One region of the Massilia sp. S19_KUP03_FR1 genome, then DNA from elsewhere that is predicted to be linked to it. Evidence: predicted binding sites of a transcription regulator. Region 1 holds the regulator's gene; the other holds the start of a gene.
What was found. The regulator FNR, encoded in region 1, switches genes on or off when oxygen is low (the NO sensors DNR and NnrR bind a similar motif). The targets are predictions, from matches to a motif close to TTGATNNNNATCAA.

Region 1 (6,048 bases):
GACGACTATCTGCGCCTGTCAAACAGCGCACGCACGCAAGGCATTGGCCTGATCCAGGACGTGGTGCTGTCGCACATCGGCATTGGCCACTGGTGGATGAAGGACAAGCCGACGCCGGACTGGGTCAACCACGGGGCCAAATTCGTCGCCACGCAACACCATCACACCGCGGTGCAGGACCCGTACGCATCGACCGAGGACAAGGAGAACTTCACCACCGGCTGGTTTGCACCGGGCATGCCCGACCTGAACCAGACCAATCCGCTGGTGGCCAATTACCTCATCCAGAACAATATCTGGTGGATCGAAAACGCTGGCTTGTCGGGCCTGCGCATCGACACCTTCGGCTACTCCGACGGCGCCTTTTTGACCGACTACACGCGGCGCGTGATGGCCGAGTACCCGAACATCAACCTGGTCGGCGAAGAGTGGCACAAGCAGCCGGCCGTGGTGGCGCACTGGCAGAAGGGCAAAGTCAATCCGGACGGGTACGTCAGCTCGATGCCGAGCATGATGGACTTCCCGATGACCGAAGCGATGCGCGACGGCCTGGCCGACGCCAATGGCGGCAACGTCTTCTCGAATGTCTACGAGACGCTGTCGCTCGATTACCTGTACCCGAATCCGGGCAATCTGGTTGTCTTCGCCGGCAACCACGATACCTCGCGCATCTACAGCGTGGTGGGTGAAGACATGGGCAAGTACAAGATGGACATTGTGTTCCTGATGACCATGCCGCGCATTCCGCAGTTCTACAGCGGCGACGAAATCCTCATGACCAGTTCGACCAAGGAACGCAACGACTCGAGCTACCGCACCGATTTCCCGGGCGGCTGGAAGGGCGACAGCATCGACGCTTTCAGCGGCCGCAACCTCGGCGCCAAAGAAGCCGAAGCGCAGGCCTTTGTCAAAAAGCTGGTCAACTGGCGCAAGACGCAGCCGCTGATCCATCACGGGAAAATGATGCATTACGGGGCCGAAGAAAACACCTACGTTTACTTCCGCTATGACGGCAAGAAGAAGGTGATGGTCGCCTTCAACAACAACCCCGGCGAGAAGGTACTCAAGGCTGAGCGCTTCCGCGAGATGCTCGCTGGCGTCAGCGGCGGGGTCGATGTGTTGACCGGCGCGCGCTTTGATTTGCGGACCGAGGTGAAATTGCCGGCGCGGTCGGCGGTGGTGCTGGAGTTGAACTGAACGACGCCGGGTTGGTGCTGCAAATTCAGCATGGATCCCGGCCTGCGCCGGGATGACGTTTTCAAGGCCAGCGCTCTCAGATACGTCATTCCCGCGCAGGCGGGAACCCATACCACTTCGACAAAATCGATAACGCTCGCGCGGCAGCGCCGCAAAGCGCCGCCGCGCCGTCTACCGCTAAAATGCCCGTTTCGCACCATGAGCCAGCACGAAGCAGTAGAATCGGCGCCATGACAACTTCCCCCCTCCCCGCCATCAAAGCCGGCTGCGCCACCTGCAGCATGCACCAGCTGTGCCTGCCCATGGGCCTGTCCGACAACGACATGGCCCGCCTCGACCAGGTCATCGGCCGCCGCCGCCGCATCGCCAGCGGCGAACGCCTGTACCAGATGGATGCGCCATTCAAGTCGCTGTACGCGATCCGCTTCGGCCATTTCAAGACCTCCCAGATCAACGCCGCCGGCGGCCAGCAGATCACCGGCTTCCAGATGGCCGGCGAACTGCTCGGCATGGACGCCATCAGCAGCGAACGGCACCAGTGCGACGCGGTGGCGCTGGAAGACAGCGAAGTATGCGAGATTCCCTTCGATACGCTCGAAGGCCTGTTTGGCGAGATGCCGAATCTGCTGCGCCACTTCCACCGCATGATGAGCGGCGAAATCACGCGCGAGCAGAACGTCATGCTGCTGCTGGGGAATATGCGCGCCGAGCAGCGCTTCGCGGTGTTTCTCACCAACCTGGCGGCCCGCTACGCCGCGCGCGGCTACTCCTCGACCCAGTTCGAGCTGCGCATGTCGCGCGAAGACATCGGCAATTACCTGGGCCTGACCATCGAAAGCGTCAGCCGCCTGCTGTCACGCTTCAAGACGCTCGGCCTGCTGGCAGTGACCAAGCGCGCCATCACCCTGCGCGAACCGGCGCGCCTGCAGGCGCTCGCGGCCGGCACGGAGCAGTGCAGCCCACTCGTTTAGACCGTGGCGGAATGGCGCTGGCCAGACTCGAGGTAGCGGTCGAACACCATGCAGATATTCCGGATTAACAGGCGCCCTTTCGGCGTGACCGTGATCCAGTCGGGCGTAACCGTGGCCAGGCCGTCGGCCTCGAGGTCGGCCAGCGCCGCCAGCTCCTGCGCGAAATAATCGGCAAAGGCGATCGGAAACGCCTGCTCGAAGGCGGCCACCGACAGCTCAAAATGGCACATCAAACTCCCGATCAGGGAGCGCCGCAGCGCGTCGTCCATGGACAGCGTCACGCCCCGTTCGATGGGCAGCGTGCTGGCGTCGATGCCGGCATAGTAGGCCGTCAGGTGCTTGGCGTTCTGGCTGTAGGTGGCGCCCACGGCGCCGATGGCGGACACGCCGAACGCGACGATGTCGGCGTCGGCATGCGTCGAATAGCCCTGGAAGTTGCGGTGCAGCCGGCCCTGGCGCTGCGCCACCGCCAGCTCGTCGTCCGGCTTGGCGAAATGGTCCATGCCGATATACACATACCCCGCCGTAGCCAGCCGTTCGATGGCCAGGCCCAGCATGGCCAGCTTGGCGTCGGCGCCGGGCATGTCAGCGTCCTGCAGCATGCGCTGCGCCTTGAACAGGTGCGGCATGTGGGCGTAGTGGTACAGCGCGATGCGGTCCGGGTCGGCCGCGATCACCCGCTCGAGCGTGGTCGCCATCGTCGCAAGCGTCTGCAGCGGCAGGCCGTAGATCAGGTCGATGTTCACCGAGCGGTAGCCAAATGCCCGGGCGGCGTCGATGATCGCCTGGGTCTGCACCTCGGGCTGGATGCGGTTCACGGCGCGCTGCACCCGCTCGTCATAATCCTGCACGCCCAGGCTCAAACGATTGAAGCCTTGCCGGCGCAGGCTGGCAATGCGCTCCACCGTGACCGTACGCGGATCGATTTCGATGGCATATTCGCCCACCGCGTCGGGCGCGAATTGAAAGTGGCTGCGCAGGTGCGCCATCAGCTCGTCCATTTGCGCGTCCGACAGATAGGTCGGCGTGCCGCCGCCCAGGTGCAGCTGGTCGACGCGGTTCATGCCGTCGTAGAGTGCCGCCTGCATGGTGATTTCACGCTTCAGGTAATCGAGGTAGACGGCGGCCTTGTCGCGCTCGCGCGTGACGATCTTGTTGCAGGCGCAGTAGTAGCAGATCGACGCGCAGAACGGGATGTGCACGTACAGCGACAGCGGCGTGCCGCTCTGGCGCGTGCGGCGGTGGGCCACGGCGGCGAGATAGTCGCGGTAGCCGAACCCGTTCTGGAAGCGGTCGGCGGTGGGGTACGAGGTGTAGCGCGGACCGGGGCGGCCGAGTTTGCGCAGCAGCGGCGCATCGAACGTGGGAGAAACTAAAGACATGGACACTTCCTGCTGATGGACCGCCCGGGCTTGAGCAAGATCCTGTTGCAGGGAGTGTAGAAAGACGGCTCTTTAAAATCTTTGCGCTGCATCAAATATGCCCCAGCCAGCTGTGATAGCGGCGGAGGCAGATGCTGGGGCAAATCAACCGCGCTGGCGCATCGCCTCGTCGATTTTTTTGTCAGTGTTGTACTGACTGAGTGCATACACGGCCCAGATGGCGGCCGGCAGCCAGCCGATCACGGTGATTTGCAGGATCAGGCAGATGACGCCGGCGATGGGGCGGCCGATCGTGAAGAAGGTAAGCCAGGGCAGGATGAGAGCGATAAGCAGGCGCATGAAAACTCCTTGAGGGGTGAATTAACGTCCATGATACGTGAGCTCAGCAGCCAAGTGCATGCGCCACGTCCAGCATGCTTTCGGCGACGACATCCCACGCGTGGTCGGGCGCCAGGTCGGTGCTTTGCTGCGGCCCGTGCTCGTGCGGCCGGCGCAGGAAAATGGTGCGCAGGCCGAGGGCGCGCGCAGCGAGCAGGTCGTTGTTGTGGGCCGCCACCATGCACACTTCGGTGGGGGCCAGGCCAGCCGCCTCGCAGGACGCCAGGTACACCGCCGGCTGCGGCTTGTAGGCATGGGCGATTTCGGCGCCAAGGATGACGTCCCACGGCAAGCGGCCGTAGCGCGCCAGGCGCAGCATGCCGGCGATGTGGCCGTTCGAGAAGGGCGCGATGGCGAAGCGCTGCTTGAGGCGCAGCAGCCCTTCGACCGCGTCGGGCCACGGGTCGAGCCGCTCCCAGCAGCGGTTCAGATCTTCCAGCGCGATGAAGGGGATATCTTCTGCCCTCACGCCATGCTGCTGCAGCACCGTTTGCAGGTTTTCGAGGGTGAGGATATCGAGCTTGACCCAGGGCCGGCGGTGGCTGCGCACTTCTTCCATGGCCGGCTGGTAGCCGGCGCGCCAGGCGTCGGCAAAGGCCAGCGGATCGGCTGCGATGCCGTGCTTGCGCAGGAACGGCTCGCAAGCACGAGCGACGCTGGTGCGCCAGTCGACGACGGTGCCGAAAACGTCGAAGCCGAGCATGCCGATGTGTTCAAATGAAGCGCTCATGAAAGTGCCCCTTCCGGTTGACGACGATGCCGGTATCCTACACCGATGGCATGCTGCCGTCCTTTTACCTGCGCGTGACAATTGGAGAGACACCGGCGCATGCGCGCGCGGTACGATGGCTTTTTAATTCCGAGCGGACACTATGCGAATTGCGACACTTGCCTTGACCCTGGCCTTGGCCACACCATCGGCCTGGAGCGCCACACCCTGCGTCGATGTCTGCCTGGCGCTGGTCGATGAAGGTACTCTGCTGTCCTATCAAGGCAAGAAGCAGCAGGCCTACGAAAAATTCAAGGCGGCCATCGCAGCGGCGCCTGAAGCCACCTGGCCGCTGGTGTCGGCCGCCACCATGCTGATCGACATGTCCTGGCACAGCGAGCAAGCGCAGGCTGGCAAGCTGCGTGATCAGGCCGAAGCGCTGACGCGCCAGGCGCTGCGCCTGGAACCGGCCAACCCCATGACCCAGGACGTCCTGCGCCAGATTCTCGACGGGCCGGTAGTCACAGCGCACGTGCCGCCTCCCGCGGCTCGCGCGGCGATGCAGCAGGCCGAAGTGCTGTTCACGCAACGCCAGTTCGACGCAGCGCGCGCGCAATACGAGGCGGTGATGGCGCTCGACCCGCTCTGGGAGCTGGCCTGGATCGGCGCGGGCGACTGCTATTTCGCGCAGCAGGACTGGGCGCACGCCGAGGCGCAGTTCCGCCGCGCGACCGAGATCGCGCCAGAAAATGCCCAAGGGTGGCGCTTCCTGGCCGACAGTCTCGCCCGGCAGGGCAAGCGCGAGCCGGCTGCACAGGCGCTGTACCGCGCCGTCATGGCCAATCCGGCCGACCGCAATACCTGGAACCACCTGGCCAGCCTGCGCGCGGCGCAGCAAAGGCCGCTGCGCTCCCTGCACCTGGAACGTGGCAGCCACGTGTCGGTGGGGGCGGACGGCAAATACAAGGTGAACCTGGATAACACGGGGGTGCGCAAGGACAGTGCGCCGGATCTGGCGTTTGCGCTGTCGCTGGCGCTGGCCGAAGTGAATGCGCGCACTGCCGACAGCGGGAAAGTCAAAACGGTGTATGCGATCGAACTGGAAGCGTGGCGCACGGCCCTCAAAATTGCGGACCAAGCCAGTGCAGCATCAGGCAAGACCCTGACCGATCCGGCGCTGCTGCAAATGCAGGCCATGCAGCGCGACGGCCAGCTGGAACCGGCCTTGCTGGTGCTGAGCTATCGGCCACCTTACCGGGCCGCGTTCGACACATGGCTGGCCGCCCATCCCGACGGCGTGAAAGATTTTATTGACCGCTACGGCCTGCAGCCATAATCGCACCCAGTTCGGCCAGATACACATTGCTGTCGGTCGTGTACGGCGCGATGGTCTGCACGCCCTGGTACCGCA
Region 2 (6,048 bases), on a different contig from region 1:
ATCGCTGACATCGACCAGGTTGAGCACCTTGCCGCCAGCGGCCAGCACTTCGCCCGGCTCGGCCACGCGGTATTGCACGCGCCCGGCGCTGGGTGCGCGCAAGGCGCTGTCGACCAGGTCGGCTTCGACGCGCGCAGTGGTGGCCAGCGCGGCCTGCACGGCCGAACGGGCGCCGACCACCTGCGCGCGCGCCGCCGCGATGGCCGCGCTGGCAGCGCCCACCTGGGCGCGGGCTGCGGCCAGCGCCGCTTCGGCGCCATGCACTTTGGCCCGGTCGTCGTCCAGTTCCTGCACCGAGGACGCGCCTTCGCGCGCCAGTGTCGCGGTGCGCGCCAGGCGCCGCCGCGCCGCATCGAGGTCGCTCTCGCGCTGGGTGACCACGGCGCCGGCCGCAATCAGATCGCTCTCGCGCATGGCCACCTGCGCCTGCATGCCGGCGACATTGTCGCTGGCCTGCTGCTGGTGCGCGCGCGCCTCGTCGCGCTGGGCCAGCAGCGTATCGTCGCGCATGGTCGCTAGTACCTGGCCGGCCTTGACGAAGTCGCCCTCGCGAACGACGATCGATTCTACCCGGCCCGGCAGTTTGGTGGCGACGTCGATCTCGGTTGCTTCGATGCGCCCGTTGCCGCTGGCGAAACCGGGACCCGGGCCGCTTGGGCGCAGCACATACCAGGTGCCGAGGCCGATGGCGAGCGCCAGCAGCACCAGTGCGGCGATGATGATTTTGGACTTCCAGCGCACCCAGAACGATGGTGGTGCGGGTGCGGGTGCGGGTGCAGCTGCAGGTACGGCTGCGGATGCAGGTGCAGGTACGGATGCGGGTGCGGGTGCAGGTACGGCTGCGGGTGCAGGTGCAGGTGCAGGTGCAGGTGCAGGTGCAGGTGCAGAGGCTGGAGCCGTTGCGGGTGCGGGTACTGGCTGCGGTGTCGTTTTAGTGTCGGTCATGGTGTCTGTGGTGAAGCGTTGGAGGTGGTGAGCGGGGTGGCAAAGCTGCCGCCGCCGAGCGCGGCGTAGAGCGCAACCTGGCTTGACAGCAGCAGGCGGCGGGTTTGCACCAGTTGCTGCTCGGCCGCCAGCAGGTCGCGCTGGGCATCGAGGACCTCGAAGTAGGCCGTGGCGCCGTTCTCGTAACGCAGTGTGGCAAGGTAGGCGCGGCGGCGCTGTGCCGCCACGTTTGCCTGCACTGCATCGACCTGGCGCGCCAGCCAGCGGCCCGATGCGAGCGCGTCGCTTACTTCGCGAAACGCGGTCTGCACCGCCCGGTCGTAACTGACCACGGCCAGCTCGCGCCGCACGTCGGCCAGCGCCAGGCTGGCGCGATTGCGCCCGCCGTCGAGCAGCGGCAGCGCCACCGCCGGCGCGAAGGTCCAGGCCCGGCTGCCAGACTTGAATAGTCCCTCGAGGGCCGCGCTGGCCGTGCCAGCGCCGGCCGTCAGGCTGATGCGCGGGTAAAACGCAGCGCGAGCGGCGTCGACATCGGCACGCGCGGCGCGCAGCTGGTGCTCGGCCGCGGCGATGTCCGGACGGGTTGCCAGCAGCGCCGACGGCAAGCCGGCGCCGAGCGGCGCCAGCACCAGGCTGTCGTCATACGGCGCGGCGGCCGCCAGCTGGTTGGCGGACGCGCCGGTCAGCTGCACCAGCGCGTGCGCCTGCAGTGCGCGCGCCTGTTCCAGCTGGGCGGCGAGCGCCTCGGCCTGGGTCAGCAAGGTGCCAACCTGGAGCACGTCGAGCTGGGCGATGGCCCCCACTTCATAGCGGCGCTGGAAAATCCGGTACGAGGCGGCGCGGCTGGCGATGGTGCTGCGCGCCAGCGCCAGACGTTCGTCCAGCTCGCGCAGCTGGAGATAACCGTCAGCCACCTGGGTGATCAGGGCGAGGCTGACGGCGCGCCGTGCGGCGTCGCTGGCCAGCCAGCTTTCCAGCGCGGACGCCTTCAGGCTGCGCACCCGGCCCCACAGGTCGAGTTCCCAGGCATTCATCTGCAGCGCCACCTGGTAGTCGCGCGACACTAGCGGCTGCCCGGTCACGCTCAGGTCGGCGGGGACGCGACTGACCGTGCCTCCGGCGCCCAGCCCGATGGTGGGAAACTGCTGCGCGCTGGTGATACCGAAGGCGGCGCGCGCCTCGTCCACCCGCAGCAAGGCCGTGCGCAGGTCGGTGTTGTGCAGCAGTGCCTGCTGGATCAGCGCGCGCAGGCCGGGGGCGACGTAATAGTCTTGCCAGCCGACGCTGGCGGCAGCCGGCCCGGCGTTTGCCGAGGCGTCGTCCGGCCAGGCGGCCGGCGCTTGGGCGGGCATGCGGGCGCCGCCCTGGTCCAGCGGGGCGCAGCCAGCCAGGAAGGCGGCCAGCGCAAGGATGCGTGCGGCGCGGTGAAGATGAAGCATGGAAGGTCTCTCTGATGCGCCGGGTTCGCAAGGCATCGGTTCTGTTCAGGGACGGTCCAACAATTATTGGAGAGCCGGATCAATCAGGTAATTGATATAAATCAAGTACAAGCCACCCCACCTTAGCAGCGCGGGGCGCCGTTCTATGCGTGGATCCACACAGAAGCGCGCGCCGATGCGGCGCAGGCTGTGTACTTTCCATCCAACCCTCCGGAGACATACGTGAGCTACAAGACCATCCTGGTACACCTGCAATTAGGCCACCCGCATGCGGCATTGCTGCACCTGGCGGCCAGGCTGGCCGACCGCTTCGACGCACGCCTGGTCGGCGCTGCTGCCTGCCAGCCCCTGCAGGCATTGATCGCCGAGGGCTGCGTCAACGGCATCCTGATCGAGGATGAACTGGACGAATTGCGGCGCGAGATGGCCGTGGCCGAACGCGCCTTTCACGCGGCCCTGGGTGAGCGCCCGGCCGGGGTCTCGTGGCAGGCCAGCAGCAATTGCATCTCGATTGCCGATCACGTCGCGCAAGTGGCGCGCGGGGCCGACCTGATCCTCACCGATGCGGCGCCGGGCGGCATGTTCGATACCCAGCGCCACATGCAGATGTCGGAACTGCTGATGCGCGCCGGGCGCCCGGTGCTGATCGCGCCCGCACCGGCCGGCCCGCTGCTGTTTGCGCACGCGCTGGTGGCCTGGGACGACAGCCGCGAATGCCGCCGCGCCGTTACCGATGCGCTGCCCATGCTGCGCGATGCCGAGCGCGTCAGCGTGGTGCAAGTCGCGCAAAGCGACAACCATGCGGGGGTGTTCGCGCAACTGCAGGACGTGGTGGCCTGGCTGCGCTCGCACGGCGTGGGCGCCCAGGCGCTGTTGCTGCCGGCGGCCGGCGGCCCGCCCCTGCTGGGAGAAATCGCGCTCGACCATGCGTGCGACCTGATCGTGGCCGGCGCGTATGGCCACAGCCGCCTGCGCGAATGGGCGCTCGGCGGCGTCACGCGCGCACTGGTCGCGCAGCAGCAGATTGCCGTCATGCTGTCGCACTGAGCCGGCCATGCAAGCGCGCGAACCCATCTACACCTGCCCCATGCATCCGCAGGTGCGCCTGCCCGCCCCCGGCAGCTGTCCCCTGTGCGGCATGGCGCTCGAACCTGTCATGCCGGTTGCGGACGATGCCGCGAACCCGGAACTGGCCGGCTTCGAACGCCGTTTTTACTGGACCTTGCCGTGCACGGTGCTGGTGTTCGCCCTGGCGATGTTCGGCCACGTGCCACACCAGGCCTGGCTCGAAGGGGCCTTGAGCGCACCCGTGGTCTTGTGGGGCGGCTGGCCGCTGCTCACGCGATGGGCGCAGTCGCTGGCCACGCGGCGCCCGAACATGTGGACGCTGACCGGCACCGGCATCCTGGCCGCGTTTGGCTACAGCGTGGCGGCGACCGTCGCGCCACAGTGGTTTCCGGCGGCGTTCCGCCATGACGGCAGTGTCGCCGTCTACTTCGAGTCGGCCGCGATGATCGTGTCGCTGACGCTGATGGGCCAGTTGCTGGAATTGCGCGCCCGGGCGCATACCTCGGGCGCACTGCGCGCCCTGATGGACCTGGCGCCCAAAACCGCGCGCCGGGTAGGCCCCGACGGCAGCGAAGAAGAGATCCCGCTCGCCAGCGTGGCCGTGGGCGACCAGCTGCGCGTGCGGCCCGGCGCCAGCATCCCGGTCGACGGCGTGGTGGCAACGGGCGAAAGCAGCGTCGACGAAGCGATGCTCACCGGGGAAGCCCTGCCAGCGACCAAGCGCCCTGGCGACCGCCTGATCGGCGCCACCATCAATGGCGGCGGTAGTCTGCTGATGCGGGCCGAAAAGATCGGCACCGACACCGTGCTGGCGCAGATCGTGCAGCTGGTCGGCCAGGCGCAGCGCTCGCGCGCGCCAATGCAGCGCCTGGCCGACCGGGTCGCCGCATGGTTCGTGCTGGCGGTGGTAGCGATTGCCCTGTCGACCTTCATCGTGTGGGGGCTGGTGGGCCCCGAGCCGGGCTGGCTGTACGGCTTGCTCAATGGTGTGGCGGTGCTGATCATCGCCTGTCCCTGCGCGCTGGGCCTGGCCACGCCCATGTCGATCATGAGCGCGACCGGGCGCGCGGCAACCCTGGGTGTCCTGTTCCACGACGCGGCCGCCATCGAAGCGCTCGCCAAGGTCGATACACTCATCATCGACAAGACCGGCACGCTCACCAAGGGCAAGCCGGCTTTCCTTGGCCAGACGGCGGCACCCGGTTTCAGCGAGGATGGGGTGCTGCAGCTCGCCGCCAGCATCGACCAGGGCAGCGAGCACCCGTTCGCGCAGGCGATCGTCAGCGAGGCGCGGCGGCGCAAGTTGACCCTGACCGTGCCCGCATCCTTCGAATCGGCCAGTGGCGTCGGCGTGCGCGGCCTGGTCGACGGCAAGCGCATCGCATTCGGCAGCACGGCCCTGATGGAGCGGGATGGCGTCGCGTGGAAAAGCATGAACGGCGCCGCCGACGCCTTGCGCACGCAGGGTGCCAGCGTCATCTACCTGGCCTCGGACGGCAAACTGGCCGGGCTGATCGCCTTGGCCGATCCACTCAAACCGTGCACCGGCGCCGCGCTGGAAGGCCTGCGCAGCGGCGGCCTGGGCATCATCATGGCCACCGGCGACGGGGTCGCCACGGCGCGCGCGGTCGCCGCCAAACTAGGCATCGACAACTACCACGGCGCCTGCACGCCGGCCGACAAACTGGCGCTGGTCGAAGCACTGCAGCACCAGGGCAAGGTGGTGGCCATGGCCGGCGACGGCATCAACGACGCGCCCGCACTGGCCAGGGCCGACGTCGGCATCGCGATGGGCAGCGGCACCGACATCGCGATCGCCAGCGCCCATGTCACGCTGGTCAATGGCGATTTGCGCGGCATCGTGCGCGCGCGCGTGATTGCCGCCGCCACGGTACGCAATATGCGCCAGAACCTGGGTTTCGCCCTGGTCTACAACGCGCTCGGCATTCCCCTGGCCGCAGGCGTGCTGTACCCGTTCACCGGCCAGCTGCTCTCGCCGATGCTGGCGGCGCTGGCGATGAGCCTCAGTTCCGTTTCGGTGATTGCCAACGCACTGCGCCTGCGCCGGGTGCAGGCGCCACTCAAACGGCAAGGGACTGCACGGCCAGGCCGATGAGCGCGCAGGCCGCAATCACGTGCATGACGTTGCGCTTGAAACGAAACAGGGCCACGGCAGCACAGACCGCGATTGCGGCGGCGACCCCGTCGACGGTACCCCCGAAACCCGTCGGCCAGACCAGGTGATAGCCAAAAAACAAGGCCAGGTTGAGGATGACGCCGACCACGGCGGCGGTGATCGCCGCCAGTGGCGCGGTGTACGCCATGTCGCCATGGGTTGCCTCCACCAGCGGCCCGCCCGCAAAGATAAACAGGAACGATGGCAGGAAGGTGAACCAGGTCACCAGCGCGGCGGCTACGGCGCCCGCCAGGAACAGGGAATCGGGCCCGAACACGGCCTTCAGGTAGCCGCCGACAAACCCCACGAAAGCCACCACCATGATCAAAGGGCCAGGCGTGGTTTCGCCCAGCGCCAGGCCGTCCATCATCTGGCCGGCACTGAGCCAGCCGTAGTGCGCCACGGCGCCCTGGTAGACAT

Region 2: the regulator FNR is predicted to act here: its motif matches at 2,476-2,489, upstream of V6M87_RS14750 (universal stress protein).

The regions. Positions count from the first base shown of each region.
Region 1 is NZ_JAQQPS010000006.1:60,119-66,166, forward strand. Features, by position in the region: gene V6M87_RS08205 (glycoside hydrolase family 13 protein) at 1-1,197, shown strand, start outside; gene fnr (fumarate/nitrate reduction transcriptional regulator Fnr) at 1,428-2,168, shown strand; gene hemN (oxygen-independent coproporphyrinogen III oxidase) at 2,165-3,550, opposite strand; gene V6M87_RS08220 (YqaE/Pmp3 family membrane protein) at 3,695-3,889, opposite strand; gene V6M87_RS08225 (haloacid dehalogenase type II) at 3,933-4,658, opposite strand; gene V6M87_RS08230 (tetratricopeptide repeat protein) at 4,801-5,973, shown strand; gene V6M87_RS08235 (GNAT family N-acetyltransferase) at 5,945-6,048, opposite strand, start outside.
Region 2 is NZ_JAQQPS010000012.1:75,721-81,768, forward strand. Features, by position in the region: gene V6M87_RS14735 (HlyD family secretion protein) at 1-741, opposite strand, end outside; gene V6M87_RS14740 (hypothetical protein) at 750-935, shown strand; gene V6M87_RS14745 (efflux transporter outer membrane subunit) at 942-2,384, opposite strand; gene V6M87_RS14750 (universal stress protein) at 2,607-3,431, shown strand; gene V6M87_RS14755 (copper-transporting P-type ATPase) at 3,439-5,568, shown strand; gene chrA (chromate efflux transporter) at 5,534-6,048, opposite strand, start outside.